Rhodoligotrophos defluvii: one gene and its partners. The protein of the gene in region 2 binds, or shares a complex with, the protein of the main gene of each other region. Links are inferred from orthologs where the notes say so. Each region holds a gene or a part of one and is shown on either strand. Other genes may lie near its edges. The genes, in order: accB, accD and E4P09_RS22205.

The links.
Region 1: the proteins of accD (region 2) and accB are in contact, whole or in part, in a solved structure (PDB 8UXZ), measured with the Escherichia coli proteins. The link is inferred for Rhodoligotrophos defluvii from one-to-one orthologs.
Region 3: the proteins of accD (region 2) and E4P09_RS22205 are in contact, whole or in part, in a solved structure (PDB 8UXZ), measured with the Escherichia coli proteins. The link is inferred for Rhodoligotrophos defluvii from one-to-one orthologs.

The regions. Positions count from the first base shown.
Region 1 is NZ_SZZM01000008.1:181,790-191,953, forward strand. Bases 2,692-5,638 are described here. They hold accB (acetyl-CoA carboxylase biotin carboxyl carrier protein), read right to left. Parts: upstream 4,430-5,638; coding sequence 3,953-4,429; downstream 2,692-3,952. Other genes in these bases: accC (acetyl-CoA carboxylase biotin carboxylase subunit), read right to left, coding at 2,692-3,933; E4P09_RS24550 (phosphomannomutase/phosphoglucomutase), read right to left, coding at 4,546-5,638. Also shown: tRNA dihydrouridine(20/20a) synthase DusA, read left to right, coding at 1-991; E4P09_RS24530 (DUF817 domain-containing protein), read right to left, coding at 921-1,850; aat (leucyl/phenylalanyl-tRNA--protein transferase), read right to left, coding at 1,865-2,533; more of accC, read right to left, coding at 2,575-2,691; more of E4P09_RS24550, read right to left, coding at 5,639-6,048; E4P09_RS24555 (retropepsin-like aspartic protease family protein), read right to left, coding at 6,088-6,798; E4P09_RS24560 (DUF1289 domain-containing protein), read right to left, coding at 6,795-7,043; cobS (adenosylcobinamide-GDP ribazoletransferase), read right to left, coding at 7,060-7,869; cobT (nicotinate-nucleotide--dimethylbenzimidazole phosphoribosyltransferase), read left to right, coding at 7,983-9,011; E4P09_RS24575 (histidine kinase), read right to left, coding at 9,118-10,026. UniProt on the Escherichia coli protein: This protein is a component of the acetyl coenzyme A carboxylase complex; first, biotin carboxylase catalyzes the carboxylation of the carrier protein and then the transcarboxylase transfers the carboxyl group to form malonyl-CoA.
Region 2 is NZ_SZZM01000004.1:64,192-74,235, reverse strand. What follows is about bases 1-2,827. They hold accD (acetyl-CoA carboxylase, carboxyltransferase subunit beta), read right to left. Parts: upstream 1,976-2,827; coding sequence 1,025-1,975; downstream 1-1,024. Other genes in these bases: trpA (tryptophan synthase subunit alpha), read right to left, coding at 2,064-2,827; E4P09_RS17470 (bifunctional folylpolyglutamate synthase/dihydrofolate synthase), read right to left, coding at 1-994. In the rest of the region: more of trpA, read right to left, coding at 2,828-2,912; trpB (tryptophan synthase subunit beta), read right to left, coding at 2,917-4,140; E4P09_RS17450 (phosphoribosylanthranilate isomerase), read right to left, coding at 4,191-4,838; pyrF (orotidine-5'-phosphate decarboxylase), read right to left, coding at 4,835-5,578; E4P09_RS17440 (hypothetical protein), read right to left, coding at 5,689-6,507; E4P09_RS17435 (LapA family protein), read right to left, coding at 6,521-6,880; cobF (precorrin-6A synthase (deacetylating)), read right to left, coding at 7,056-7,820; E4P09_RS17425 (MBL fold metallo-hydrolase), read right to left, coding at 7,829-8,473; E4P09_RS17420 (chaperone modulator CbpM), read right to left, coding at 8,514-8,849; E4P09_RS17415 (DnaJ C-terminal domain-containing protein), read right to left, coding at 8,850-9,782; E4P09_RS17410 (IclR family transcriptional regulator), read right to left, coding at 9,866-10,044.
Region 3 is NZ_SZZM01000006.1:239,367-249,514, forward strand. The notes cover bases 6,331-9,261. They hold E4P09_RS22205 (acetyl-CoA carboxylase carboxyltransferase subunit alpha), read right to left. Parts: upstream 8,309-9,261; coding sequence 7,352-8,308; downstream 6,331-7,351. Other genes in these bases: secA (preprotein translocase subunit SecA), read left to right, coding at 6,331-6,384; E4P09_RS22200 (L,D-transpeptidase family protein), read right to left, coding at 6,414-7,193; E4P09_RS22210 (site-specific tyrosine recombinase XerD), read right to left, coding at 8,399-9,261. In the rest of the region: 8-oxo-dGTP diphosphatase MutT, read right to left, coding at 515-913; bifunctional glutamate N-acetyltransferase/amino-acid acetyltransferase ArgJ, read right to left, coding at 941-2,182; E4P09_RS22190 (peptidylprolyl isomerase), read right to left, coding at 2,282-3,211; more of secA, read left to right, coding at 3,634-6,330; more of E4P09_RS22210, read right to left, coding at 9,262-9,334; E4P09_RS26290 (histidine kinase), read right to left, coding at 9,315-9,455; E4P09_RS26095 (shikimate kinase), read left to right, coding at 9,640-10,148. UniProt on the Escherichia coli protein: Component of the acetyl coenzyme A carboxylase (ACC) complex. First, biotin carboxylase catalyzes the carboxylation of biotin on its carrier protein (BCCP) and then the CO(2) group is transferred by the carboxyltransferase to acetyl-CoA to form malonyl-CoA.

The DNA of each region.
Region 1 (10,164 bases), on a different replicon or contig from region 2:
GATGGAGTGGACCGACCGGCACTGCCGCTATTTCCTGCGGCTGATCTCGGCGCGCGCTCTGCTCTATACCGAAATGGTCACCGCCCAGGCGGTGATTCATGGGCATCGCGACCGGTTGCTCGGCTTCGATCCAGCGGAGCATCCGGTCGCCCTGCAGCTCGGCGGCTCCGATCCCGCCCTGCTGGCCGAAGCGGCCCGCATCGGCGCCGAGTTCGGCTATGACGAGGTCAACCTCAATGTGGGCTGCCCGTCGGACCGGGTGCAGTCCGGCCGGTTCGGCGCGTGCCTGATGGCCGAGCCGGAGCTGGTCGCGGACTGCATCGCGGCCATGCAAGCGGCCGTATCCGTGCCGGTCACGGTGAAGTGCCGCATCGGCATCGATGACCAGGACGAAGACGAGGCGCTCGACCGCTTCGTCGGCGCTGTCGCCCGGACCGGCTGCCGGCATTTCATCGTGCATGCACGCAAGGCTTGGCTCGAGGGCCTGAGCCCCAAGGAGAACCGCGAGATCCCGCCGCTGAACTACGGCCGCGTGCACCGGCTGAAGCAGGCCCGGCCGGACCTCACCATCTGCATCAATGGCGGGGTACAGAGCCTGGACGAGGCGGTGAGCCAACTCGCCCATGTGGACGGGGTGATGGTCGGCCGTGCCACCTACCAGAACCCCTATATGCTGGCCGAGGTCGACCGACGCATCTTCGGCACGGCAGCGCCCACTCTCTCACGGGAGGACGTGATCGAGCGCTTTCTGCCCTATGTTTCGCAGCAGCTGGCGAAGGGCACACCGCTCAAGGCCATGACCCGGCACATTCTCGGCCTGTTCAACGGCGTGCCCGGCGCGCGCGCCTGGCGCCGGCACCTGAGCGAGACTGCGCACAAGCCCGGCGCAGGCCTCGGGGTGATCGAAGACGCGCTGGCACTCACCCGTCGGCCGGAGCAGGCTGCGGGGCAAGCACCGGGCGCTCGCGCCGAAATGGCTGTGGCGGATTGACCAGGCTCACCAGCACATAGGAAATGATCATCAGCAGGAACCAGGAGCCGAGCTTGGCCGGTGCCACCATGCTCCATCCGTCCGCCTGGCTCGGATAGATCCAGGTGCGCGTCAGCGTGCCGAGGTTCTCGGCAAACCAGATGAACAAGGCCACCAGAGCGAAACCCAGAAGCAGCGGCATCCGCCGGTAATGGCGGTGGATCTTGAAATAGATCCAGCAGCGGCCGAACAGCACGGCGGTGATGGCGAACAGCGCCAGCCGCATGTCGGTTATGAAATGATGGGCGAAGAAGTTGACATAAATGGCTGTGGCGAGTGCCAATGTGGCCCATAGCGGCGGATGCGCGGTGAAGCGGAAGTCGAACAGCCGCCAGGCGCGGGCGATGTAACTGCCGACACAGGCATACATGAAGCCGGTGAACAGGGGGACGCCGCCGATGCGCAGGTAAGCGGGGTCCGGATAGATCCATGAGCCCTGGGCGGTCTTGAACAGCTCCATCACCGTGCCTACGACGTGATAGAGCAGGATGACCTTGGCCTCATCCAGGGTTTCCATGCGTGTAGCGATGAGCGCGACCTGTACGGTGATGGCGGCCAGAGTGAGAAAGTCGTAGCGAGGCAGCGCCGCCTCGTGGGGGTAGAACAGGGCGGTCCCGATCATCAGGGCCAGCATGATGCCGCCGAACAGGCAGGCCCAGGCCTGCTTGGCGCCAAAGCGCACGAATTCATAGGCGAAGACAGCGAGGCTGCCGCGCCGCTCCGCCCAGGCGGCAATCGCTGCATCGGTTGAAAGCAGCGCGGTGAGCACCGGCCAGTTGTAGACGGCGCTGCGCCGCTCGATGGGTGGAGGAGGGGACATGGAGGGACGAGCGCCTAAACGTGCTCGTCGCTCGGCATGAGCGGCATGGCGAGCGCCAGCACGGCCTCTGGATCGCCATCCTCGCGGAAGGCGTGGAAATCACCTTCCATGCACAGCGCCTCGTCCAGCATTCCCCGATATTCGTCGCGGCTGATCTCGCATGCGCCGAACCGCGTGAGGTGGCTGGTCACGAACTGGGTGTCGAGCAGAGCGAAGCCACCCGCATTGAGGCGCGCCACCAGATGAACCAGCGCCACCTTGCTCGCATCCCGCGCGCGCGAGAACATGCTTTCGCCGAAGAAGGCGGCGCCGACCCGCACCCCATAGAGGCCGCCGACCAAGGCGCCGTCCTGCCAGCATTCCACCGTATGACAGACGCCGAGCTGGAACAGCTGCCCGTAAAGGGCGCGGATCCGATCGTTGATCCAGGTGGAGCGGCGGCTCGGCTTCGGTTCGGCACAGGCGCCGATCACGGCGGGGAAATCCGTATCTATGCGCACCTCGAAGACCCGCTGGCGGATGGTGCGCTTGAGCCGGCGCGGCACATGGAACGCATCCAGCGGGATGATGCCACGCCGCTCCGGGTCGATCCAATAGAGCGCGCTGTCCTCCGCGCTCTCGGCCATGGGAAAGATGCCAGCCGCATAGGCCTTGAGCAGGATCTGAGGAGTGATGGTGCTCATGACCGATGCCCTTCGCCCGACGGTACCCTTGACGCTTACATCTACGCCGACATTTGGCGCTTGCGGCGCTCGAGATATTTCTCCAGCCAATGAATATCGTAGTTGCCGTCGATTATGCCATCCTCCTGGAGCAGATCAATGAACAGCGGGATGGTCGTCTCGACGCCTTCGATGACATATTCGCTCAGCGCCCGCCTGAGGCGCATGAGGCATTCGTTGCGCGTCTTGCCCGAGACGATCAGCTTGGCGATCAGGCTGTCGTAGTAGGGGGGCACCGAATATCCGGCATAGACGGCGCTGTCGACGCGCACGCCGAGGCCGCCTGGCACGTGGACCGACTCGATCCGCCCGGGGGAGGGCACGAAGGTGAGCGGGTTTTCCGCGTTGATGCGGCATTCGATGGCGTGTCCGGAAAAGCTGATCTCCTTCTGCGAGACCCCGAGCCGGGCGCCGGCCGCGATGCGGATCTGCTCCTGCACGATGTCGATGCCGGTGATCGATTCCGTGACGGGATGCTCGACCTGCAGGCGCGTGTTCATCTCGATGAAATAGAAGGCGCCGTCCTCATAGAGGAACTCGACAGTGCCGGCCCCGGAATAGCCGAGATCGGCTATGGCCTTGGCCACTTTCGTGCCGATCTCATCCCGCTGGTTGGCATTGAGCGCCGGCGACAGCGCCTCTTCCCACAGCTTCTGGTGCCGCCGCTGGAGGGAGCAGTCGCGCTCGCCGAGGTGGACGGCACTACCTTGGCCGTCGCCAAGCACCTGAATCTCGATGTGGCGCGGCTTGTCCAGGTACTTTTCGAGATAGACCGCATCATCGCCGAAGGCGGCCTTGGCCTCGCTCTGCGCCGTCTGCAGGGCCTGCTCGAGCTCCGTCTCGCTGCGGGCGACCTTCATGCCGCGCCCGCCACCACCCGCGGCCGCCTTGATCAGCACGGGAAAGCCGATCTCCTGGGCTGCGCGCCGGGCTTCGTCCATGGAGCGGACGGCGCCGTCGGACCCCGGCACAACCGGCAGCCCCAAGCGCACGGCCGTGCGCTTGGCCTCGATCTTGTCGCCCATGGTGCGGATGTGCTCAGGGCTCGGGCCGATGAAGATGATGTTGTGGTCGGCCAGGATCTCGGCAAAGCGGGCATTCTCCGCAAGGAAGCCATAGCCCGGGTGCACCGCGTCGGCCCCGGTGATCTCGCAAGCGGCGAGCAAAGAGGGGATGTTGAGATAGCTGTCGCGGGCGGGCGGTGGTCCGATGCACACGCTCTCATCCGCCAGGCGCACATGCATGGCGTTCTCGTCCGCCGTCGAATGCACCGCCACCGTCTTGATGCCGAGCTCGCGGCAGGCGCGCATGATGCGCAGGGCGATTTCGCCGCGATTGGCGATCAGGACCTTGTCGAACATGGAGTGCCCCGATCTTCCGTCATTCGATAATCATCAGCGGCTCGCCGTATTCGACCGGGGCGCCGTCTTCGACGAGGATCGCCGTGACCTTGCCGGCATGAGGGGCCGGAATGTGGTTCATGGTCTTCATGGCCTCGACGATCAGCACCGTCTCGCCTGCGGCCACCTGCTGGCCCACCTGCACGAAGGGCTGGGCGCCCGGTGCCGGCGCGCGATAGGCGGTGCCGACCATGGGCGACTTGACCGCGCCCGGGTGCTTGGCGGGATCGGCGGCGGTGGCCGCGGAAGCGGCAGCCTCGGCCAGGCCGCCGGAAGCCGCCGAAACCGGCACGGCCACCGGGGCTGCCACCACATGGTTGACCGCCTGCCCGGCGCGAGAGACGCGCAGCCGCATGCCGTCCTGCTCGATCTCGATTTCCAGAAGGCCCGTCTCGTTGAGGAGATCGGCGAGATCGCGAATCATGGTGTGATCGATGACGGCCTTATCTCTGCGCATGCGCTACAATCTACCTCTGATACCGCAAATTTGGCGGTGTTATAGTCGCAAAGCCCCACCGAAGGAAGCATGCGGATCGAGAGCGGCGCATCTTGCCGCGCTCGAGCGTGGACCGTTCAGGCGATCTTCTGATTGTATTCTCCCACCTCGGGATAGCTCGACAGATGCATGTCGATATTCTTGAACATGGCCTTCATCATTTCTTCCGAGGCCGGGCTTTCGCACACCACCACCAGCTCGGGCTTGTTGGATGACGCGCGCACCAGGCCCCAGGTGCCGTCCGCCAGGGTGACGCGCACGCCGTTCACCGTCACAAGCTCGCGGATCGGCTGGCCGGCCACCCGCTCGCCATTGGCCGCGAGCTTCTGGTAGTGCCGCACCACCTTGTCGACGATGTCGTACTTCACCTCGTCGGCGCAGTGGGGCGACATGGTGGGCGAGCCCCACGTGCGAGGCAGCGCGTTCTTCAGATCCGCCATGGATTTGTCCGGGTTGCGGTCGAGCATGTCGCAGATGGCGATGGCCGAGACCAGCCCGTCGTCATAGCCGCGGCCCACGGGCGCGTTGAAGAAGTAGTGGCCCGACTTCTCGAACCCAGCCAGGGCCTTGATATCGCGGTTGCGGCGCTTGATGTGGGAATGCCCGGTCTTCCAGTAGTCGGCCTTGACGCCGTTCTGCTTGAGCACGGGGTCGGTGAGGAACAGGCCGGTCGACTTCACATCGACCACGAAGGTCGCGCCCGGATGCAGCGCCGAAAGGTCGCGGGCGAGCATGACCCCGACCTTATCGGCGAAGATCTCCTCGCCCTCGTTGTCGATGACCCCGCAACGGTCGCCATCGCCATCGAAGCCCAGGCCGATATCGGCCTGGCTCTCGCGCACCTTGTCGGCGATGGCGTGCAGCATCTTCAGGTCTTCGGGATTCGGGTTGTAATTGGGGAAGGTGTAGTCGAGGTCGCAATCGAGCGGCACCACCTCGCAGCCGATGCGGCTCAGGACTTCCGGGGCGAAGGCGCCGGCCGTGCCGTTGCCGCAGGCGGCCACCACCTTCAGCCGGCGCTTGAGCTTCGGCCGGTTGGTGAGGTCTTCGATATAGCGCTGCTGCAGATCCCGGATCAGCTTCAGCTCGCCCCCGGGCCGCTCGCGCCAGCGGCCGTTCATCACGATGTCCTTGAGCGCCGCCATCTCGTCGGGCCCGAAGGTGACCGGCCGGTCCATGCCCATCTTCACCCCCGTCCAGCCATTGTCGTTGTGGCTGGCGGTGACCATGGCCACCGCGGGCACGTCGAGCGCGAACTGGGCGAAATAGGCCATGGGCGTCATGGCGAGGCCGATGTCGTGCACGGTGCAGCCCGAGCCGAGCAGGCCGGTGATCAGCGCGTGCTTGATGGACGAGGAATAGGAGCGGTAGTCGTGGCCGACCACGATCTCCGGCTTTACCCCGCGCTCGGCGAGGAAGGTGCCCAGGGCGAGCCCCAGGCAGCGGATGCCGAGCAGGTTGATCTCGGGGCCGAACAGCCAGCGCGCGTCATATTCCCGGAAGCCGGTCGGCTTGACCAGCGGCAGCTCCTCATATTCGCGGGTATTGGGAACCAGATCCTGCCTCGGCGTGACGGCCATGGGATACTCCTTCGGTGCGTTTGACTGGAGCCAATAACATCATGGGCGCAGCACCAGTTCGCTTCCGCGAAACTCGAAGGCGCCGAGGCTGCGCAGGAAATTCATGCCGAGCAGGCTGCCGCGCATGGCGCCGGGCTGGGTCACCAGCGCGCGCAGGCCCGGCACCGAGATCCCGCCCACCGATACCGACTGCAGCCGCACTTCAGCGGCGCGCGACCGGCCGTTGGCCGTATCCACCGGTACATTGAAATAGAGATCGGCCGGATTGATGCCGACCCTCTGCGCGTCTTCATAGGAGAGGGTGACGGTCGTCGCGCCCGTGTCGAGCAGCATGGCGAGGGGATGGCCGTTGATCTCCGCATGCAGGTTGAAATGGCCGCTGGCGTCGGCCCGGATCGTGACGATCTGCTGGTCCGCGCCGCCAACCGAGACGGTCCGGGTCGCCGGCAAGCCCGGCACCAGCTCGCCCGCGAGGCGCTGGCCAATGGCCGAAAGCTCGAAACGGTAGGTATAGGCGATGAGCAAGACCAGCGCGATGAACAGCCATGTGGCGATGTGCTGGGCCGCCACGTTGATTCTGCCGCGATAGGACCACAAGAGCGGCAGGCCGATGACCAGCAGCAGGGCTGCAGCCGAGGCGAGGCGCGCGAAATCCGCATCGGTGATGCCAATGGCGCCGCCAGGGTCATCCACCAGGATGAGGATGATGGCGGCCAGCGCGAGAATGCCTATGCCGAGCCAGCCGATCATGGGCGATCGGCCTCCGCCTGCAACAAGGCCCGCCGGGCTCTTGCGCCGCCCTTGCGCCGGCGCTCCGCGGCCATGGACACGAGCCGCGCCGGCAATTCGGCCATCACCGCCCGCCGCTCATCCCGCGACAAGGCGAGCCACCCGCCGATCTCATCGCGGCTGCGGCCACAGCCGATACACAGGCCGGTCTCGAGATCGAGCACGCACACCTTCACGCATGGGGTCTCGATGATGGTCTCGTCCATGGTCCACGTCATCCTGTCACGGCAGGCTCGCGGCAATGGCAAGCAGGAAAATGATCTCGCCAGCCTGCTGCACCGCCCCGGCAATGTCACCAGTCTGGCCACCAATCTGCGCATTCGCAAGCCGACGGACAAGAAGGAACACGGCATAGGACAGGAGCAGGGCCGCGCCGGCCGCGAACAGACCAAAGCTCCAGAAGGCGAGAAATCCCGCGACGACCCCGCCCAAGACCAGTGCTTGGCGGGTGGTGCGACGTTCGGGCATGCCGGCCGCAGCGGAGAACCCATCCGTGCGGGCCGGTGGCGTCGTGCCCAACAGCCGCACCAGCAGGGCCCGCGACCAGGCGCCGGCAGCCGCCAGCACGACGATCACGTTGGCCCAGCCGCCGAAATCGGAGATTTGCACGATGGCGCCAACCCTGAGGGCAAGCGCCAGAACCACCGCGCAGGCGCCATAAGTGCCCAGGCGCGAATCGCGCATGATGGTCAGCTTGGCATCCCGTGTTGCGCCGCCGCCGAGCCCGTCGGCCGTATCGGCCAGCCCATCCTCGTGAAAGCAGCCGGTCAGCAGCAAACTGCCGGCAACCGCCACCGTGGCGGCCAGAAACGGCGAAAGCCCAAGCTCCACGGCGATGGCAAAGGCGAGCCCGGTGATGAGGCCAACCACTATGCCCGCGACCGGAAAGGCGCGCATGGCACGGGTGAACGTTCCATCCCTGAAGTCGGCGCCGCGCACCGGCAGGCGCGTCAGCAGGCCGAGCGCCAGGCGGCTGTCTTCGATCCAGAGGGACAGGTCAAACCAGGGGCTGCGGCCATCACTGCGCGGCATTTTTCATCCATCCTGCAAGGCTCAAGCTTTCAAGCTGCCACGGCAGCGGCTATAGCGGTGAGCCATGGCGCTGTCGAAAGCGCGCCCAATCATCACCGTCGGACGGCTTTTTCATGACAGATTCGCTCAACCTCAGCCCCCTCGACGAGCTTCGCGACCTGGTCCGCAACCTGCCCGGACCGGACCAGGCAGCGGCTGAGGCGGCACGCGCCCGGCAGAAGGCGCTCACAAAGCCGCCCGGCTCGCTCGGCCGGCTGGAGGACCTCGCCGCCTGGCTTGCGGCCTGGCAAGGTCAGCACCCGCCTTCCATACGCCAGGCGATGGTCGTGGTCTATGCCGGCAATCACGGCGTTGTGGCGCAAGGGGTTGCGCCTTATCCACAGTCGGTGACCGCTCAGATGGTCAGCAATTTCCGGAACGGCGGCGCCGCCATCAATCAGATCTGCGAGAGCCTGGGCCTCGGCCTGCAGGTGTTCGAGCTCGGGCTGGAGGTGCCGACCGGCGATATCACCGAAACAGCGGCCATGAGCGAGCAGGAATGCGCGGCGACCCTCGTCTATGGCTTCGAGGCAGTGGCGGCCCAGCTCGACCTGCTGTGCCTCGGCGAGATGGGCATCGGCAACACCACCATTGCCTCGGCCCTGTGCCTGGCCTTGTTCGGCGGCGAGCCCATGGACTGGGTGGGGCCCGGCACCGGGCTCGATCAGGCGGGGATCCGCCGCAAGGCCGAGGTGGTCGGCCGGGCGGTTGCGCTGCACGCGGAGGCGTCAGGCGATCCCTTGGCCATATTGACGCGCCTGGGCGGGCGCGAATTCGCGGCCATATGCGGTGCGATCATCGGCGCGCGCATGCGGCAGGTGCCGGTGGTGCTCGATGGTTTCGTGTGCTGTGCCGCCGCCGCAGTGCTGCATGCCATCGCGCCGGATGCGCTTGACCATTGCGTTGCCGGGCACCGCTCCGCCGAGCCTGCCCACGGACGGCTGCTGGAGCGCCTGGGCAAGCAGCCGCTGCTCGATCTCGACATGCGGCTGGGCGAGGCTACGGGTGCGGCGCTTGCGGCGGGCGTGCTGAAATCCGCCGCGCAGATCCATCGCGGCATGGCCACTTTCGCGGAAGCCGGGGTGAGCGGGCCGAAGCCGTAGAGCGTTCCGCTTTTCCGAACCGCGAAACCGTGTCTCAAGTTCTTGCTTGGTCGCATTTTCTTTATGCGAACCGGTATCCACTTCGCTCGAAATGCTCTGGGGCTGCTCATTGGGTCACGGCCATCAGCAGCCGCTGGCCTGTGGTCGGCGGCACCAGCGGCCGGCGTTCGACCGGCGTCGGATCGACCGTCTGCCAGGGTGGAAAATCGACGGTCAGGATGGTTCCGCCCCCGACAGCCGTTGCGGCAGAGAGCGACGCCTGGTGGCGGCCCGCCAGGGTTCCAGCCGCTGCGAGCCTGCTGCTTTCGGGCAAATGACCACCGTCGCTCGCAACCGTAAGTCTAATACCTCCAAGATTGTTGAGGCCGCATCTCATGGTGATCTGCCCTCCATCGGGGCAGCCGGCGAGACCACGGGCCGCAAGGACCGTCCACAGACGCTGCAGGCTGGCGCGCTCGCCAGCAAGCAGGGGCAGGCCGGGTTCCAGTGCGACATTGACCGCGATATCCCGCGCGCGGGCCTGATCGCGCAGGGCATACCGCGTGGCGCGCGCGAGCACGGCTGGGGAGATTACATCTTCATCTTGCGCGGGGGGCGCCTGCTGCAATTCGGCGCGTCCCGAGAGCCCGCAGCGCAAGACAGACATGGCGAGGCCTGCGGCGGCAAGAAGAACAATCCCTACCACGGAAAACTGGAGGTCGTGATTTGCTCCGGGCAGGATTATCAGCAGCAGCGACCAGACCAGACCAAGCAGCGCGCCGGCGGCCACAAGCCAGCCGAGCAGCGGCCGGCCATTCCCCGCAGGGGACGTTGCCGTTGCGATGCGGCGACAGATGATGAGCTGAAGACCCTTGGCGATGAAGACGCCGGCCAGCCAAAGCAGGGCTTCGGTGGAGCGGCCGGCGAGCGCAGCCAGAAACATCCCGATCAGGGCCAGCGCGGGTGTCGTCCAGCCCCAACGCAACTGATCGGCGGCGAACAGCGGAAGCCAGACCTTCCCGCGAATGGTGGCCATGGGCGCCGGTGGCTCAGCCGCAAGAGCCGGAAGGTTAATCCGGTGAACCGCGGATGGCTTGGACGGGTGCTCAGCTGTCATCTGGATAAATCGAGGGCGCAGGCCCAGTTGGGCTTGTTTGTCATTGATGGCTCGGAA
Region 2 (10,044 bases):
CGATCTCCGCCATGCTCGCCGCGAGCACCCGGCCTGCCGATTCGTTGTGGCCGCCGTCGAGCCACAGCTCCGCACCGGCCGGCAGCAGCGCATTGAGGGGCCCGGCATCGAGGCGCTCGAGACGGGCGGGCCAGTAGGCGCTCTGCAGGCCCCTGGCGATCTCGGCCTCGCCGACCCCCGGCATGTCGAGCGCGCGCAGGGTGGCGATGGCAAGACCGGCATTGTCGATCTGAAAGCGGCCATTGAGGCGCGGCAGCGGCAGGTCGAGCAGCCCCTGCATGTCCTCATAGACCAGCCGGCCATGCTGCTCGAAGGCCTGCCATTCCTGGCCGGCCACGATGAGCGGGGCGCCGAGCCGGCTGGCGACGTGCTCGATGGCGGCCAGCGCCTCCTCGCCCTGCACGCCGAGAATGCAGGGACGGCCCCGCTTGATGATGCCGGCCTTCTCGGTGGCGATCTCGGTGAGCGTGTCGCCCAGGAATTGCTGGTGGTCATAATCCACCATGGTGATCACGCTGGCCAGCGGATCGACCACGTTGGTGGCATCCAGCCGGCCGCCGAGGCCGACCTCCAGGATGAGATAGTCAGCAGGGTTGCGCGAGAAGGCGAGGAAGGCCGCGGCGGTGGTGATCTCGAAAAAGGTGATCGGCTCCCCGCCGTTGCGCTGTTCGCATTCCTCCAGCAGAGCCGAGAGCGCGGCATCGCTGATGAACTCGCCGCCGCCCGGGGCACCCAGCCTTATGCGCTCGTGAAAGTGGACGAGATGCGGCGAGGTGTAGACGTGCACGCTCTTGCCAGCCGCTTCCAGCATGGCGCGCAGGAACGCCACCACGGAGCCCTTGCCGTTGGTGCCGGCCACATGGATGACCGGCGGCAGCCGGCGCTCCGGGTGATCGAGCGCGGCGAGGATGCGCCACATCCGATCCAGCGACAGGTCGATGATCTTCGGGTGAAGCGCGGTCAGTCGTGTCAGGATGGCGTCGCTGAGCGACATTGGCCGATCTCCTGGCGGGCAGAGCCCGAATCAGTGGGTGGATTCCGTGGCAGTTTCGCCTTGCGCGTGGACAGGCGCATCGATGAGAGCGACGGATTTTGCATCGTCCGGCGCAGGCACCAGCAGCGGCTCGGGCACCTTCATCAACATGCGCACGAGCCGGCTGAGCGTGGCGCGCAGCTCGTGCCGGTGCACGACCATGTCGACCATGCCATGCTCCAGCAGATATTCCGAGCGCTGGAAGCCCTCGGGCAGCTTTTCCCGGATGGTCTGCTCGATGACGCGCGGCCCGGCAAAGCCGATCAGCGCTCCCGGCTCGGCGATATGGATGTCGCCCAGCATGGCGTAGGACGCGGTGACGCCGCCGGTGGTCGGGTTGGTGAGCACCACGATGTAAGGCAGGCCGGCGTCGCGCAGCATTTCCACCGCCACCGTGGTGCGCGGCATCTGCATGAGCGAGAGGATGCCCTCCTGCATGCGCGCGCCGCCTGACGCAACGAACAGGAGGAAGGGGGCCTTGCGCGCAACAGCCGCCTGCATGGCCGCGATGATGCTCTCGCCGGCGGCCATGCCGAGCGAGCCGCCCATGAACTCGAAATCCTGCACGGCGGCCACCACCTCGACGCCGTCCAGCTTGCCGGCGCCTGCCAATACCGCATCGTCGCGCCCGGTCTTCTGGCGCGCCTCCTTGAGCCGGTCCACATATTTGCGCTGGTCGCGGAACCTCAGCGGATCGGAGGCAACCTTCGGGCTGTCGATCTGCTGGTATTCTCCATCATCGAACACACTCTTCAGGCGCGTCGCCGGCGGCATGCGCATGTGGTAATCGCTGCCGGGAATGACGAACTGGTTCGCCTCCAGGTCGCGGTAAAACACCATCTGGCCGGTCTCGGGGCATTTCACCCAGAGGTTCTCCGGCACCTCCCGGCGGGACAGGATGTTGCTGATCTTCGGCCGGACGAAATTCTTGATCCAGTTCACGAAATTGTCCTCTCCAGGCGCCGGTAAGCAAATGGCTCCGTGTTCCCTTCGGTGCAAGGGAAAATGCAGGAACGTGGTTTGCCGCTTGCTATTCCGCCGCCGCGGCGCGGGCGCCGCGTACCCCTTGCGCCAACGACCTGACCAGCCCGTGCACCTCGCCCACTGTACGCGCGCTGGCCACACTGCCGTCAAGACTTGCACGGATGGCCTCGACCAGGGCCGAGCCGACCACCACCGCGTCGGCATGGGCGGCGATGGCCGCGGCCTGTGCGGCCGTCTTGACGCCGAACCCGACCGCGATGGGAAGCCGCGTGTGTGCGCGGATGCGCTCGAGCGCCTGCCGTATGGAGGCCGCCTCCGCGGCACGGGTGCCGGTGATGCCGGTGATCGAGACGTAGTAGACAAAACCGCTGGTGTTGTTCAGAACCGCCGGAAGCCGCTTCTCGTCTGTCGTCGGCGTGGCCAGCCTGATGAAATTGAGGCCGGCCTGCAGCGCGGGAAGGCAGAGCTCGCCATCCTCCTCCGGCGGCAGATCCACCACGATCAGCCCGTCGACGCCGGCGGTGCGGGCATCGGTCAGGAACCGCTCCACGCCATAGCTATAGATGGGGTTGTAATATCCCATCAGCACCAGCGGCGTCGCATTGTCGCTGACGCGGAATTCCCGGACAAGGTCCAGCGTCTTTTTGAGCGTCTGGCCGGCGGCCAAGGCACGCAGGGACGAGGCTTGGATCGCCGGCCCATCGGCCATGGGATCGGTGAAAGGCATGCCCAGCTCGATCACATCAGCCCCGGCGGCCGGAAGTCCCTTCAGAATGGCGAGCGAGGTGCCATGATCAGGGTCGCCAGCGGTGATGAAGGTCACCAGGGCCGCGCGGCCCTCCGCGGCCAGCGCGGCAAAGCGATCGTCGATGCGCGTGCGGTGATGGGCGGTCATCGGCTCACATCTCCACGCCGAGATGGTCGGCCACGGCGAATACGTCCTTGTCGCCGCGGCCGCTGAAATTGGCGATGATGATCCGGTCACTGCCCATGGTGGGCGCGAGCTTCTCCACATAGGCCAGGGCGTGCGCGCTCTCGAGGGCGGGAATAATGCCCTCGAGCCGGGTGACGCTCTGGAACGCGGCGAGGGCCTCCCGGTCCGTAATGGGGACATACTTGACCCGGCCGACATCATTGAGCCAGGAATGCTCCGGCCCGATGCCGGGATAGTCGAGCCCGGCCGAGATGGAGTGGGCCTCCTTGATCTGCCCGTCCTCGTCCTGCAGCAGATAGGTGCGGTTGCCGTGGAGCACGCCCGGCCGGCCGCCGCTGATGGAGGCCGCATGCTCATCGGTGCCCAGACCGCGGCCGGCGGCCTCCACGCCATAGATGGCGACGTCGCGCTCGTCGAGGAAGGGATAGAACAGGCCGATGGCATTGGAGCCGCCACCGACCGCCGCCACCAACGCATCAGGCAGCCGCCCTTCCGCCTCCAGGATCTGCGCCCGCGCCTCCTCGCCGATGATGGCCTGGAAATCGCGCACCATGGCCGGGTAGGGATGCGGCCCCGCGGCGGTGCCGATGATGTAGAAGGTGTCTTCCACATTCGAGACCCAGTCGCGCAGGGCTTCGTTCATGGCATCCTTGAGGGTGCGCGAGCCGGAGGTTACCGGGCGGACCTCGGCGCCGAGCAGCTTCATGCGGAACACGTTGGGCTTCTGACGGGCGACGTCGGTCTCGCCCATATAGATGACGCAGGGCAGGCCGAAGCGGGCGCAGACGGTCGCGACCGCGACGCCATGCTGGCCAGCGCCCGTCTCCGCGATGATCCGCGTCTTGCCCATGCGGCGGGCAAGCAGCACCTGGCCCAGGCAATTGTTGATCTTGTGGGAGCCGGTGTGATTGAGCTCCTCGCGCTTGAAGTAGATCTTGGCGCCGCCGAGATGCTCCGTCATCCGCTCGGCGAAATAGAGCGGGCTCGGGCGCCCCGAATAGGTCTTGTGCAGCCCGTCAAGCTCCGCATGGAAGGCCGGGTCGACCTTGGCCGCGTTGTAGGCCTGCTCCAGCGACAGGATCAGCGGCATCAAGGTTTCCGCGACGAAACGGCCGCCATGGTTGCCGAAGTGACCGCGCTCGTCGGGCCCGGAGCGGAACGTGTTGGCGATGGGGGCGGTCTTGTTCATTCGAAAATCGCGCTGACTTCGTGCCGATATGATGGGATCACGCAGGTTTCTTAGCCCGCAGCCTTCGCTGCCTCAATGAAATTCCTGATCAGGGCCGCATCCTTGCGGCCGGGCGCGGTTTCGACGCCGGAGGAGACATCCACGATGGGCGCGCCGGTCAAGCGGATCGCCTCGCCCACATTGTCCGCATCGAGGCCGCCGGAGAGCACGAACGGCCCCTCCGGCTTGGCGGCCGCGAGGAGCGACCAGTCGAAGGCAATGCCGTTGCCGCCGGGCAGCGCGGCCGCTGTCCGCGGCGGCGCCGCATCGAACAGGACCATCTCAGCGGCACCACGATAGCTCCGCGCTTCCGCCGCAGCATCGGCGCCGCTCACGCGCACCGCCTTGATCACCGGCACGCCGAAGCGCTCGGCGATCTCGGCCACACGTTCCGGGCTTTCGGCTCCGTGCGCCTGGATGAAGTCGGGGGAGACCGCCGCGCCGATCGCTGCGATTGCGGCGTCATCCGCATCGACCGTGAGCACCACCTTGCGCGCGCGCCTGCCGACGAGCGCCGCGAGGCTGGCGGCCTGCGCGATCGTCACGTTGCGGGGACTGCGCGCATAGAAGACGAAGCCGACCATGTCGGCACCCGCTTCCAGGGCGGCCTGCAAAGTGGCGGGCTCGCTGATGCCGCAGATCTTGACCCTTACGCTCAAACGGCTGCCTCATGCGCCAAATCGACTTCGGCCTTGATCGTCCGCACCGCCGCCAACGGATCGGAAGCGGCGGTGATCGGCCGGCCGACTACCAGAATATGGGCGCCGGCCTTGATCGCGTCACCCGGTGTGGCAATCCGCTTCTGATCGCCGGTGGCGGCATCGCCCGGCCGGATGCCGGGCACGACCGTCATGAAGTGCCTGCCGAAGCCCGCGCGCATGGCGGCCACCTCCGCCGGGCCGCACACCACGCCGTCAAGACCGCAACCGGCGGCGATGGCGGCAAGCTGCAGGGCATGATGGGCCGCGTCGGCCCCCTCGCTCATGTCGAAGCCGAGCGTTGCAAGGTCGATGGCATCGAGACTGGTGAGAACGGTGACGGCGACGAGCTTGGGGCGATCGGGGGACGGCACCGCGTGGACCGCCTCGCGGGCGGCGGTCAGCATGGCCGCCCCGCCCAAGGCATGGACATTGACGATCGCGGGGAGGATGGGCAGGCGCATCAGCGATCGGAGACCACCGGCCACCGTGTTGGGAATGTCGTGCAGCTTGAGATCGAGAAACACCGGAATGCCACATTCGGCGACGCGCTGATAACCAGCCGCGCCGTGGGCATAGAAGAATTCGAGGCCCAGCTTGACGAAGCCCACAGCGCCCGCGAGCGCGCGGGCCAAGCCGACGGCCCGGTCGAGATCAGGTGTATCCAAGGCGACGCAGATCGGGTTCGGATAAGGGCTCATGGCGCTCGCGACGTCTTATTTGCCTGGAGCGGGCTTATAGCAGAGGCCAGCCCGAAAAGGCACAAAATCTGGCCTGAGATGAACCGCCAGGGGCCGCCACGCCCGGTGATCTAGCCGCCGCACCCGCACCAGAGCAGATGCTTGGCCTTGCCTTGCTTGAGGCTAACCAGCTCCCAGCCGTCACCAAAGTCGAACGCGCTGTAATTCACGATCTCGAAGATGCCATCGCCGTCCAGGTCGACCACGGCCACGACCTCGTTGTCCAAGAGCGCCGGCAGAATTTCGGATTGCTGGTCCTCCGGCGGCACGACGTCAGAATGGATCGGGATGACCTCGTCGCCCTTCACGACGAGCAGCACGGAATAATCGCCGGGGCCGGCACCCTCTTCGCCCAGGTGGGCCGCATTGACGATCAGCTCGTCGCGCTTGTCGCCGTCCAGATCGACGGAGATGACTTGCTTGAACTTGAGCTCGGGCTTTGCAAGGCCGGCCGCCTCGAGGTGATCGCCGAGCACGCGGCGGGCGCGGCCGTCCGGCTTCTCCAGGCTGATGCTCGCCGGCAGCAAGGCTTTGGCTTCGCTCTCGCTCCCCGACAGGGCGACGGCGAAGGCGCCGGGCTGGCCCTCCGCCAGCGCGAGCTCGACCATGTAGCTTGCCTCGCAATCGCCCGTCTCGGTGAGCGCCGGCATGCCGATGGCGGTTACCTGCTGCAGCAGGCCCGTGAGATTGGCGAGCACATAGGGCTGGTTGAACGAAGCCTGCCGTGCGACCTGCTCGGCCGACAGGAAGCTTCCGGCCTGGGCGCCGCCCAAAAAGCAGGTCTCGCCTTCCGGCGTGACACCCACCACGGCGCGCACGGCCGCTTGGGCCGGCGCGGTGCTTGCTGCAATCCCGATCAGCACCAGGGCTCCAGCCAGTGCCTTGCGCATGGCGCTCACAGGGTCATACAGGGTGGAGCGGTGCGGGCACCTGCGTGGTGCGCGGCACAGGCGGCGTCTGCTGCTGTGTCTGAGCACGGCTGAGATCCCGCTCCGATTCCAGCCTGCGCACCTCCTGGCGGCGCAGGCGCGCTTCCCGGCGCCACTTCCCCTGGCTGATCCAGGCGGATGTGCCGCCGATCAGCATACCCAGGATGATGGTGGCGACAAGAAGGGCGTAGAGGGGCATCTCAACGGAAAACCACGGCCGTTCCATCTCGAAGGGGTCGAGGGAGAACACCACCGGCCGCCGGTTGGCGACGGCCACGACAATGACGAAGAGAGCGACGGGGATGCCCAAGATCCATGAGAGGATGCGCTTCAAGCCAGCACTCCATTGCGGCGTATGTGACAGCGGGCGACCAGGAGGGCCGGCCATCCGCGCCACCGGCAAATCAGCTCGGTAGCATATCAGAACGGAGGCGGACAGACAGCATCATCCGCCCCATGCGCTCTACCGGAGGCGCCCGTGCGAATGCCCCAGCGCGGGTGGATCATGCTCACATCTTGCCCGGGCGGCGCAGCAGATAGGCATCCATGATCCAGCCGTGGCGGGCACGCGCCTCGGCCCTCACCTGTTCGATGCGACCGGCCACCGCATCGAGCGGGCCGGCGATGAGAAGCTCCTTGTCGGTGCCGAGATAGGCGCCCCAATAGATCAGAAGATCATCGCCCACACAGCGTTTGAAGGCACATTCCCCATCCAGCATCACGAACACGTTGTCGATCGGGCGAACCTGGCCCTCCGCCAGCTGCCTGCCGGTGGTGATGCGGATGCTCTCGCCGATGCGGTTCATGGGAATCCGGTGCCGCGCCACCAGCACCTGCAGGCTGCTGATGCCCGGGATCATCTCGTAGGTGAAGGCGACGTTGCCGCGCGCCGCCACCTGATCGAGGATGCGCAGCGTGCTGTCATAGAGCGACGGCTCGCCCCAGCTGAGAAAGGCGCCGCACCCGTCCTCGTCCAGCTCGTCGCGAATCAGCGCCTCGTAGATCACCGCGCGCTGCCCGTGCCACGCCCGCACACCCGCATGGTAATCCGCCGCTGCCTTGTCGCGCACCGGGTCGGCCACCTCAACCGTGCGGTACTGCCGGCCGCGGATAAAGCGCCGGCAGATCTCGGTGCGCAGCCGCAGCAGGTCCGCCTTGGCCGGCCCCTTGTCCATGGCGAAGAACACATCGACCCTGTTCAAGGCCTCGATCGCCTGAACCGTCACGTGCTCGGGATCGCCCGCGCCGATGCCGATGACATAGACCTTGCGCACGCGCCGCCTCAGACGAGGAATGGGTTCGTCGCCCGTTCCCGGCCGATGGTGCTTGTGGGCCCGTGCCCGCAGATGAAGGCATAGTCGTCGGGCAACGGCATGAGCTGATCGCGGATGGACCGGAGCAGAGTGTCATGGTTGCCGCCCGGCAGGTCGGTGCGGCCGATGGAGCCGGCAAACAGCACATCGCCCACAATGGCCAGCCGATTTTCAGCATTGACGAAAACGACGCTGCCCGGCGAATGGCCGGGGCAATGAAGAACATCGAAGCTCTGATTTCCGATCTGCAGGACATCGCCGTCCTTGAGCCAGCGGTCGGGCACCACATTGCGGGCGTCCATCATGCCATAGCCGCGCCCGGTCTGCTCCAGGGCCTGCAGCAGAAACAGATCCGCCTCGTGCGGACCCTCGATGTCGACGCCCAGGGCCTCCTTCAACTCGGCAGCCCCGCCGGCGTGGTCGATATGGCCGTGGGTCAGCACGATCTTCTCGACAGCCATACCAGTCTGGGCAATCGCCTGCCGCACCCGGTCGAGATCGCCTCCCGGATCAATCACCGCGCCGCGATTGGTTTGCGCGCACCACAAGAGGGTGCAGTTCTGTTGGAACAAGGTGACCGGCACGATGGCGGCGCGAAGGGTGGGTTCTGACATGAATTGGAGCCTGCTTAGGGGGTGATCGGCGAAATCCGTTCTATCTGCGGCGGCTGTCCTTGAGGCGCAGGGCATCGGCAACGAGCTTCTCGCGAACCGAGGGCGGCTGGGCACACAAGGCTTCCATGAGGTCGCTGACCGTGGCACGGAGCCCGTGCAGCTGGTCGAGCAGGCCGAGGATCACGTCGATGCCCTCGGCATTCACCCCAAGCTCGTGCTGCAGGTCGCGGATCAGGGCGGCGCGGGCCACGTCGAGCTCGGAGTAGCGGGGCTGGCCATCCTGCTCGACGGGAATGATCCAGCCCGCCTCGACCCAGCGGTGCAGCTGCTGGTTCTCCACTCTGACACGCATCTTGAACTCGGTGATGGTGAGCATCTAGACCTCCATCCCTCGCCGCGGGTCCTGAGCCGAGCTGCCGGCCCACGTGTTCATGAACGCTTCGAGCTCCGGATCCGGCGCATCGGGCAGCACCACCTTGAGCGTTATATAGAGATCGCCGGCCGCCCCGTTCCGTCCGGGCACGCCCTTGCCCTTCAAACGCATGACCTTGCCGGTATTCGACCATTTGGGCAGCGTGAGGTCCACCGCTCCGGACGGGGTCGGTGCCCGCACCTTGCCACCCAGCACCGCCTCCTTGAGGGTGACCGGCAGCTCCATGCGAATATCATCGCCATCACGGGTGAACACGGGGTGCGGCCGCACGGAGATCTCGACCAGGGCATCGCCCGCCTTGCCCTGGCCTATGCCCGGCTGCCCCTTGCCGGCGAGCCGCAGCACCTGCCCGTCGCGGGTGCCGGGGGGAATGGTGACGTCTATGGTCGAGCCATCGGGCATGGCCAAGCGCTTCTTGCCGCCGAGCACCGCCTCCAGGAACTCCACCTCAAGCCGATATTGCACGTCACGTCCCCGCATGTTCATCGTCCGGGCGCCTGCACCGGCCGCACCGCGCTGAGAGAAAAACGCGGAGAGAATGTCGTCCATGTCGGTGAAATCGGCATAGGCGCCACTGCTGGCATAGGCGTTGTCCGGTCCCCCCGCATAGTCGCGATAATACCGGCGCTGGTAATGCTGCGCCTGCTCGTTGCCGCTGGCATCGATCTCGCCGCGATCATAGCGCGCCCGCTTCTCCGGGTCGCTCAGCAGATCATAGGCGACGGAGATTTCCTTGAACCGCTTTTCTGCCTCCGCATCGCCCGGATTGAGGTCGGGGTGGTGCTTCTTGGCCAGCGCCCGATAGGCTTTCTGAATGTCCTTGTCCGAGGCATCGCGGGCTACCCCGAGGATCTTGTAGGGATCCGCAGCGGTCATCGGTCTTCCTTCAGTTGCGGTTGCTCATCCCGTCAGCATCAATGCAGGCTTTGCGGCCGCTTCGCAAGCCGACCGGTCGCCTCTTACGGCACATCGCCCAAAAGCCGCGCTTCGAGCTCGGCGGCGAGGCGCACCAGCGCCGGCCCGATCTCTTCGCGCAGCGCCCGGCCCGAGAGCAGCTCGCTGACGCCGCCGCAGGTGATGGCCACCACCGGGGAACCGTCGGCCGGACGGAACGGCACCCCGGCGGCGTTCACATAAC
Region 3 (10,148 bases), on a different replicon or contig from region 2:
TCAAATGCGGCGGGCCTTGCGTCCGGACGGCTTGCTTCTGGCTGCCATGTTCGGCGGGGATACGCTGAGCGAGTTGCGTACATCGCTGCTGCTGGCGGAGGCACAGAGTTCGTCCGGGGCATCGCCGCGCGTATCGCCCTTCCTCGATATCCGCGACGCCGGCGCCCTGCTGCAGCGGGCCGGCTTCGCCCTGCCGGTGGTTGATGCAGACCGGCTGACGGTTCGCTATGCGGACCCGCTCACCCTCATGCGGGACCTCAAGGCGATGGGAGCCGGCAATGCGCTCGTCTCCCGCAGCAGGCGACCGCTGCGACGTTCGGTGCTGATGGATGCCTGCGAAGCTTATGTCCAGCAGTTCTCCGATCCGGATGGGCGTGTCCGGGCGACATTCCAGATCATCTATCTGATCGGCTGGGCGCCCCATGAGAACCAGCAGAAACCGTTGCGACCTGGCAGTGCCAAGGCGAGGCTGGCGGATGCGCTGAACACGGTGGAGCACAAGCTTCCGCGGTGGTCAGAGCGCATCGCGCAAGTGCGGGATCAGCGGCAAGTCGGCGGGCGGCATCGGATAATTCCGCAGATTGAGGGGCTTGACCCAAGCAAATTCCTGGCCTTCGCGCGCAGTCACGGCGCCGGACCAGCGGCGGCAGACATAAAGCGGCATCAGCAGGTGGAAATGCTCGTAAGTGTGGCTGGCGAAGGTTAGCGGCGCCAGACAGGCGGCCGTCACGTCGATGCTGAGCTCCTCCTTCAGCTCGCGGATCAGTGCTCGCTCCGGCGTCTCGCCGGCTTCGACCTTGCCGCCGGGAAACTCCCAAAGGCCGGCCATGACCTTGCCTTCCGGGCGCTTGGCGATGAGCACGCGGCCATCGGCATCGACCAAGGCGCAGGCGGCGACGAGCACCATCTTCATTTGCTCACGATCTCGCGGTTTTGGAATTCAGCTGCGGTAATCGGCGTTGATGTCGATATAGCCGTGGGTGAGATCGCAGGTCCACACAGTGGCGCGCCCCCGCCCCACCCCGACATCCACCGCGATATCGATTTCGCGGCCCTTCATATGCGGCACGATCTGCTCTTCCCGGTAGGCGGGATCCCGCTGGCCATGGGCGGCGACGAGTACGCCACCGATCTCGATCCGCAGATTATCGCGCGAGACGGCCTCACCCGATTTGCCCACCGCCATCACGATGCGGCCCCAGTTGGCGTCCTCACCGGCAATGGCCGTCTTGACCAGGGGCGAATTGCCGATCGCCAGGCCGATGCGGCGGGCGGCCAAATCGGAATCGGCGCCGGTCACCGTGATGGTCACCAGCTTCTGTGCGCCCTCGCCGTCGCGCACCACCAGCAGCGCCAGCTCGCGGGTTACCTCATCGAGCGCCCGGCGGAAATCGGCGAGCAACTGCTCGTCCGCGCGGGCGGGTAAGGCATTGCCGGCTTGGCCGGTGGCAAACAGCAGCACGGTGTCGCTGGTCGAGGTATCGCTATCGACGGTGATGCAGTTGAAGCTCCTGTCCGCGCTTGCCGAGAGCAGCTCCTGCAGCACCGGTTGCGGGATGGCCGCGTCGGTGAAGATGAAGCCCAGCATGGTGGCCATGTCCGGGGCGATCATGCCGGAGCCCTTGACGATGCCGTTGATGGTCACCGTGGCGCCGCCGACATTGGCGGTAGCGGTCGCCGCCTTTGGAAAGGTATCGGTGGTCATGATGGCCCGGGCCGCCTCTTCCCAGGCATCCGCCGAGACCCTCAAGGCAAGGCCGGCGTCGAGGGCCCGGACGATCGGCTCGGTGGGCAGCGGCTCGCCAATGACACCAGTGGAGGCGAGGTAAACGGTGTCTACAGGGCACCGGACAGCCCTGGCCAGAGCCTCGGCGCTCACCCTCACGGCTTCGTCGCCGAGCCGGCCGGTAAAGGCGTTGGCGTTGCCCGAATTGACCAAGAGCGCACGGGCGCGACCATGGTCTAGCTGCCGCCGGCACCAGTCCACCGGCGCCGAGGCCGTTTTCGACCGGGTGAGCGCGCCCGCTGCCACCGTGCCTTCGTCCATCACCGCCAGCATCAAATCGGTGCGGCCGCTATAGCGGATGCCGGCCGCGGCGGCGGCGAAGCGGACCCCCTGGACCGGAGGCAAAGCGGGAAAGCCGGCTGGCGCGAGAGGCGAGACGGGGTGCTTGGCAGCCATCAGTCAGATCCAAGGCTTGATGTGTCGTCAGCAACAGAAGCGGGCGGCCAGCCCGAGGGCCGCGCCGCCGCGTCATAATAGCCGCGCCCGGGGCCTCGTCTACTGTCCTTGCGCGGCCGGCTTGGTGCCGCCCTCACCCGAGACGGTAGGCATCTGGCCGTTGCGCATCTGCTCCATCTGCGATTGCAGGCGTTGCAGGTCTGGGTCGACCATCTCGACATCGGCGCTCTTGCGGAGCTCAGCCACCTTCTCCTGCACCTTCTGGCGGAGCACGATCATGCGCAGGCCGTTCTTCACCTTGTCAAAAGGCTCGGCGCCGCCCACCTTGCGCTCCTCGACCTTGATGATGTGCCAGCCATAGTTGGTCTGCACGGGCTGAGACACCTGGCCAGGCTGAAGGGCGAAGGCGGCCTTTGAGAATTCGGGCACCATCTCGTCGGCGCTGAAGAAGCCGAGATCGCCACCGTACTGAGCCGAGCCGTCCTTGCTGATCTGCTTGGCGAGGTCGGCGAAATTGGCGCCAGCCTCGATCTTGGCGAGGGCGTCCCTGGCCTGCTCTTCGGTGTCGACCAGGATGTGGCGCGCATGCACACGCTCGACACTGTTCACCTTGGCGGCTTCCTGGTCGTAGAGCTTGCGGACATCCTCCTCGTTGACGGTGGGCTGGATCTTCTCGTGGAAATAGGCGTCGCGCAGCGCCTTGGCCTGGTAGAAGGCAAGCCGCTTCTTATACTCGTTGGTCTCGGCGATCGCTTCCTTGACGGCCTCCTGTGCCATCAGATGCCGCTCGACAAGATACTCGACCACGAAGGCATAGCGAAGCTGCGGGGGCACCTCAGCCAACTGCGGCAGGTCATCCGCCGCGAGTTTCACCTCCGAAGCCTTGATCTCATAGCCGTTGACCTTCGCCACCACCGGGTCATCCGGCGCCGCCTGCTGTGCCTGCGCCACGGGCGCTTGCGCCAACGGCGCGATCGCCGCGGCGATCGCAACGGCTGCGGCTGTGCACAGCCCGTATCTCAACGTCATAGTATCTCCCAACCTCTTACCGCCACGCCTCCGCGCGGGTTCTTCAGCTTCGTCTCTTGGTCCAATATTTCGGCGAGATTGTGCCGACGGGCGCCTGGGTTGTTCTTTCCTGTTGAGCCCCATCGGCGCCACAATGGCGGGAAAGCCGCCTCCTGGCAAGCGGCCAAGATGGGGCAAACCCAAGCGGCCCGCGATTGAAAGCGGCTATTGGGGCGACTATTTGAGGGAGCGATGCGGCGTTCTGCCGTCATTATGCCCGATCACGTTTTTACGAGGCGGGTGCGAGCGTGGCTGGAACCCCCGGCCGAGCGCGACACATCGCAAATTGCGCTCACCCCTTCCCTCGATTAGAAGACGCGGGAAATAATGTTGCCAAGGCGTGGCAATGCCGCCGATGCGATTGCCCCTTAAGGACTTTGCTCATGGTCTCGTTCTCAGCGCTCACCGCAAAGATCTTCGGTCAGTCGAATACGCGGCGGCTGAAGCGCTATTCCGAAAAGGTCGCGGCGATCAATGCGCTCGAGCCGGAGATGGAGAAGCTCAGCGACGACGAGCTGAAAGCGCAAACCGATAAGTTCAAGGCGCAACTCGCGGCTGGCAAGACCCTGGATGACCTGCTGATTCCCGCTTTCGCCACAGTGCGCGAGGCGGCCAAGCGCACGCTCGGCCAGCGCCATTTCGACGTGCAGCTGATCGGCGGGATGGTCCAGCACGAGGGCAAGATTTCCGAGATGCGCACCGGCGAGGGCAAGACGCTGGTGTCGACTGCCCCGGGCTACCTCAACGCCCTGACCGGCAAGGGCGTGCATGTGGTGACGGTGAACGATTACCTTGCCCAGCGCGACGCGGAGTGGATGGGCCGCATCTACAAGTTCCTGGGGCTGACGGTCGGCTGCATCGTCCACGGGCTCGATGACCAGCAGCGCCGCGAGGCCTATGCCTGCGACATCACCTATGGCACCAACAACGAGCTCGGGTTCGACTATCTCCGCGACAACATGAAGTTCGACCTGCAGGACATGGTGCAACGCGGGCATGAGTTCGCCATCGTGGACGAGGTGGACTCGATCCTCATCGACGAGGCGCGGACGCCACTCATCATCTCAGGTCCGCTCGAAGATAAGTCCGAACTCTACCTCACCATCGACGAGTTCATCCCGCGCCTCGCGCCGGAGCACTACGAGGTGGATGAGAAGCAGCGGACAGTCACCCTGACGGAAGAAGGCAACCAGCTGCTCGAGACGATGCTGCAGGAAGCGGGGCTGCTGGAGGGCGAATCGCTTTACGACGTAGAGAACGTTTCCGTCGTGCACCACGTCAACCAGGCGCTAAAGGCGCACAAACTGTTCCAGCGCGATCGGGACTATATCGTGAAGGACGGCCAGGTGATCATCATCGACGAGTTCACCGGCCGCATGATGCCCGGGCGCCGCTATTCCGACGGGCTGCACCAGGCGCTCGAAGCGAAGGAGCGGGTGGCGATCCAGCCCGAGAACCAGACGCTCGCCTCGATCACATTCCAGAACTACTTCCGGCTCTACAAGAAGCTGGCCGGCATGACTGGCACGGCCATGACCGAGGCCAACGAGTTCCTGGATATCTACAAGCTGGAAGTGGTGGAGATACCTACCAACAAACCGGTCCAGCGGCTCGACGAAGACGACGAGGTCTACCGTACCGCTCGCGAGAAGTATCAGGCGATCATCGAGCTGGTGAAGGATTGCCGCAAGCGCGGCCAACCGCTGCTGGTGGGCACGGCGTCCATAGAGAAATCCGAGATCCTGTCCGCTATGCTGCGGGAGCACAAGATCCCGCACAGCGTGCTCAATGCGCGCTATCACGAACAGGAGGCGCAGATCATCGCTCAGGCCGGCGTGCCGGGCGCGGTCACCATCGCCACCAATATGGCGGGCCGCGGCACCGACATTCAGCTTGGCGGCAATGCCGAGATGCGCATCAAAACGGAGCTTGCGGACGTCACCGACGAGGAGGAGTACAAGCGGCGCGCCGATGCGATTCTCGCCGAGGTGGAGGAGCGCAAGGCCCAGGCGATCGCAGCGGGCGGCCTCTTCGTGGTTGGTACGGAGCGCCATGAGAGCCGGCGCATCGACAACCAGCTGCGCGGCCGCTCCGGCCGGCAGGGCGACCCCGGCCGCTCCCGGTTCTTCCTGTCGCTCGAAGACGACCTGATGCGCATCTTCGGGTCGGAGCGCATGGATACCATGCTGCAACGGCTCGGGATCCAGGAGGGCGAGGCGATCGTGCATCCCTGGATCAACAAAGCGCTGGAGAAGGCGCAGCAGAAGGTCGAGGCGCGGAACTTCGATGCTCGCAAGAACGTGCTCAAGTTCGACGATGTCATGAACGACCAGCGCAAGGTGATTTTCGAGCAGCGCATCGAGATCATGCGCGGCGAGGAGGTCTCGGAGACCATCGATGACATGCGCCACCAGGTGGTGCATGACCTAGTCGCGGAGCACATCCCCGAGCGGGCCTATGCGGAGCAATGGGACGCGGCCGGCCTGCACCAGAGGGTGCAGGAGGTTCTGAATTTCGACCTGCCGATCGAGGATTGGGCGCGGGAGGAGGGTATAGCGGACGAGGAGATCCGCGAGCGCATCCTCAAGGCGGTCGATGAGGCCTATGAAGCCAAGCGGCAACGCTTCACGCCGGAAATCATGCGGCAGATCGAGAAGGCGGTGCTGCTGCAGACGCTAGACCACCTGTGGCGCGAGCACCTGGTGATGCTCGAGCACCTGCGCCAGGCAGTGGGCTTGCGCGGCTATGCGCAGCGCGATCCGCTGAACGAGTACAAGACCGAGTCATTCACCCTGTTCGAGGGCATGCTGGCCAAGCTGCGCGAAGCGGTCACCGCCCAGATGATGCGGGTCGAGATCATGCAGGAGGCGCCGCCGCCGGAGTTGCTGCGGCACGATGCCCTGCCGCCGATGCAGGCGCATCATGCGGATCCATTCACGGGGGAAGACGAGTTGGCCCTGGCCATGGCGGAAGCGGAAGGCAGATTCGGGCGGCAGGCGGCGCGCTTTGGCGCAGCGTCTGCGGCAGCGGTCGACCCGAACAACCCCGCAACATGGGGGAAGGTGCAACGGAATGCGCCTTGCCCTTGCGGCTCAGGACGCAAGTACAAGCACTGCCACGGGGCGGTGCGGTAGCTGCGCAAAAGGCATCAGGAGCAGGCCCGTCACCACCCCTGGATCAGGCGGGGGGCATCAGGGCTTGCGCTGGCGGCACTAACGCGGAACACGTCGGGTACCGCGCTGTTGCTGTCGAAGAACACGTATTTCTTATCTTGCACGCCTACGATTGGCGGGCGCCGGTTCTTCTCGAAAAAGTCGTAGCCTTCCTTCAGGTTCTGCCAGAAGGCATACCATTCGTGGTCCTTGCGGAAGGCCATGTTCTCGTCGGTCATGCGGAAGGGAAAGGCGGCGATCGGGAAGTCTCGCTGCCCGGCGATGAAAGCCTCGCGCGCCAGCGCAAAGATTTCCTCGACCGCCTCGTCGGTCATGGCATAGCAACCAGCAGAGCGGCAGCCCCCATGAACCATGAGGGCCGAGCCGGTGCGGCCGTTCGCCTTATCGAAGGCGTTGGGGTAGCCGATGTTGAAGGAGAGGTGATAGGCGCTGCGCGGGTTCATCTGGGCCGGGGTCACCACATAGAAGCCCTCCGGCGCCTGCTTGTCGCCTTCCTTCAGCTTCGGCCCGAGGTCGCCAGACCAGTTGCAGACATTGTAGGTCTTGACATGGGTGTAGGTGCCGGACGCGTTGGCCATCCAGACCTCGAATTCCGATTCCTGCTTGAAGATGCGCACATAGAGAGGCGCTCCGGGCGCCACTCCCTTCGCGGCAAGCAGGGCCTTGGTCTCCTTCGACAGCGGCTTGAGCGCCTTGTCGGGCTCAGTGCTGAATTTGCAGGCCGCGAGAACAAGGCTCAGACAAGCGACAAGAAACAACCTCAAAACCATCGGGAACGTCACGGCTGATGAACCCTCTTCCCCCGGGAACGCAAGCCTGCACAAAACGCGTTGTCAAAGCCTTAACTATGTCGAAGACACTTGGCAATGTGATCGATGTTCACCTTGTCGCCAGGTCACAGGCTGCCCTCCTTGCCGTGAATTCGTCGCTACAGATTGCGGCCAATGGCCAGGAACTTTTCGCGGCGGGCATGGCGCAGTTCTTCGGGCGCCAGGTTTTGTAAACGGTCCAGGTGACTGGAAATCGCCTCGCCGACCGCGGTCATGATCTGTTCCGGTGCGCGATGGGCGCCACCCACCGGCTCGTGGATGATTTCGTCGATGACGCCGAGCCGCTTCAAGTCATCGGCGGTAATCTTCATGGCCGTTGCCGCATCTTTGGCGCGAGTGGAATCGCGCCAAAGGATGGAGGACGCGCCTTCGGGCGAAATCACGGAATAGATGGAATGCTCAAGCATGAGCACCACATTGGCCGTGGCCAGCGCCACGGCGCCACCAGAGCCGCCTTCGCCGATGATGATCGAGACCAGGGGCACACCGACGCGCAGGCAACATTCCGTCGACCGGGCGATGGCTTCGGCCTGGCCACGTTCCTCTGCGCCGATGCCAGGATAGGCGCCGGCGGTGTCGACAAAGGTGATGACGGGCAACTCGAACCGGTCGGCCAGCTCCATGAGCCGGACCGCCTTCCGGTACCCTTCTGGCCGGGCCATGCCGAAATTGTGCTTCAGGCGAGAGGCGGTATCGGCGCCTTTCTCCTGGCCGATGATCATCACCGGCATGCCCTTGAACCGGGCCGGTCCGCCGAGGATCGCCCTGTCCTCGGCGAATTTGCGGTCGCCAGCCAGGGGGGTGAAGTCGGTGAACAGAAAGCGGGTGTAGTCGAGGAAATGTGGCCGCTCGGGATGCCGCGCCACCTGCATCTTCTGCCAGGGCTGCAGAGACTCGTAGAGCTGGGCCAGACTGCGGGCGGTCTTCTGCTCGAGCTGCCGCACCTCCTCCTCGATCTGCATCGAGGAGCCGTTGGCGGCAGCGATCGCCTTGAGTTCGGCAATTTTGCCTTCGAGCTCGGCGATCGAGCTTTCGAAGTCGAGAAAAGTACGCATTCCCTGTCTTGCATCCCCTGGCGTGAATGGGCCCAAGCACATATAGGGCGCACTGGCCGGGGCGGACAGTGGCGAGGCGCGCGGAGGATGTCAACCGGCCAGCGGATGCTGAGCGAGCACTTGCTTCAGCCGCTCAGCCAGCACATGCGTGTAGATTTGGGTTGTCGAGATATCGGCGTGCCCCAGCATCTGCTGGACAGCACGGAGGTCGGCACCGCCCGCGAGCAGATGGCTGGCGAAGGCATGGCGCAGCACGTGAGGCGAGACCAAGTTCGGGTCGAGGCCGGCACGCGCCGCGAGCCCCTTCAGCTCCTGGGCGAAGTATTGGCGGGTGATGTGACCGCTCTCGCCATGCGAAGGGAATAGCCAGGGAGAGCTTTCCGTGCTTTCCGCACCCTCGGCCGCTACGACCCTATAGAGGTCGACCGCCTTACGAGCTGCCGTGCTCAGCGGCACCAGCCGCTCGCGGCCGCCCTTGCCGCGAATGGTGAGGAACCGTTCATCGGCCTTGGCTGTGAGAACGGTGAGCGAGACCAGTTCCGAGACCCGCAGACCGGTTGCGTACAGGAGCTCCAGGAGGCAATGCAAGCGGGCTGCGCGCAGGCGGTCACCCGGCAAGCGAGCATAGTCCACCTCCTGGCGCGCCAAGGCGAGCAGCTGGTCTACCTGCTGGACCGAGAGCACCTTTGGCAGAGCCCGCCTCGGACGTGGGCTTTCGAGCACCGCCGTGGGATCATCCGCCCGAATTCCTTCGGCATAGAGAAAGCGGTGGAATTGGCGGAGGGCGGAGAGCCGGCGAGCGGCCGTGGTCGCGGAGAGGCCGGCCGCTTCGAGCGCGCCGAGATAGGCGCGCAGATCATCGCTCCCGGCATCGGCAATGGTGCGCCGCCGCTCCACGAGGAACCCTCGGTAGTCGCCGAGGTCACGCGCATAGGCGTCCAGCGTGTTCTCCGCTGCACCCCGCTCGGCACTCAGCATCTCGAGAAAGCTCTCGATCAGCCGTCCGTCAGCGGAAAAGCCTGTCACTGGGCACCTGCTTCACCACGGTGCTCTGCTCGGGCCTCATGGTCGACAGCGCATAGACAGCACCATAGACGAGGCCACCCAGGCACCCGAGAATCAGCAGGAATCTTAGACTACCGGGCATTTTTGCCGCAAACTCCAAATAGCCCGAGACCTACGATCCGTTCACCTCTCATGGATAACGCCTCCGCCGTGGGCGGGCAAGTAACGGACTGATTATCAGCCTTGCCATTCGTGTTGCTCTTTGCGATCGGTGCGGCAAGGGTCTAAAACCGAACCGCACGGACCTGCAGGAGTGTCCAGACGTCATGACCGCCAGCTCTCTCGTCAAGATATCCGACCTGGAGCGGACCGTTGCCGACAGTCTCGGTGGCCGCTGCATCGTCCTCATCGGCCTGATGGGCGCGGGCAAAACCACTGTCGGACGGAGGCTGGCGCAGCGGCTCGGCCTGCGCTTTGTAGATGCGGACCACGAAATCGAGGCCGCTGCCGGCAAGACCATACCGGAGATTTTCGCCGATCATGGGGAGCCCTATTTTCGGGAAGGCGAGCGGCGCGTGATCCAGCGCCTGCTTTTGGAAGGGCCGCAGGTATTGGCGACGGGTGGCGGCGCCTATATGGACGAATCAACCCGCGGGGCGATTCGCGCTCACGGCATCTCCGTTTGGTTGCGGGCCGAGCTCAGCGTGCTGATGAAACGGGTGCGGCGCCGATCGAACCGGCCCCTGCTCTATAGCGATGACCCGGAGGGCGTGATGCAGCGGCTGATGGACCAGCGGCATCCGATATACGCTCAGGCGGACATCACGATCGAGAG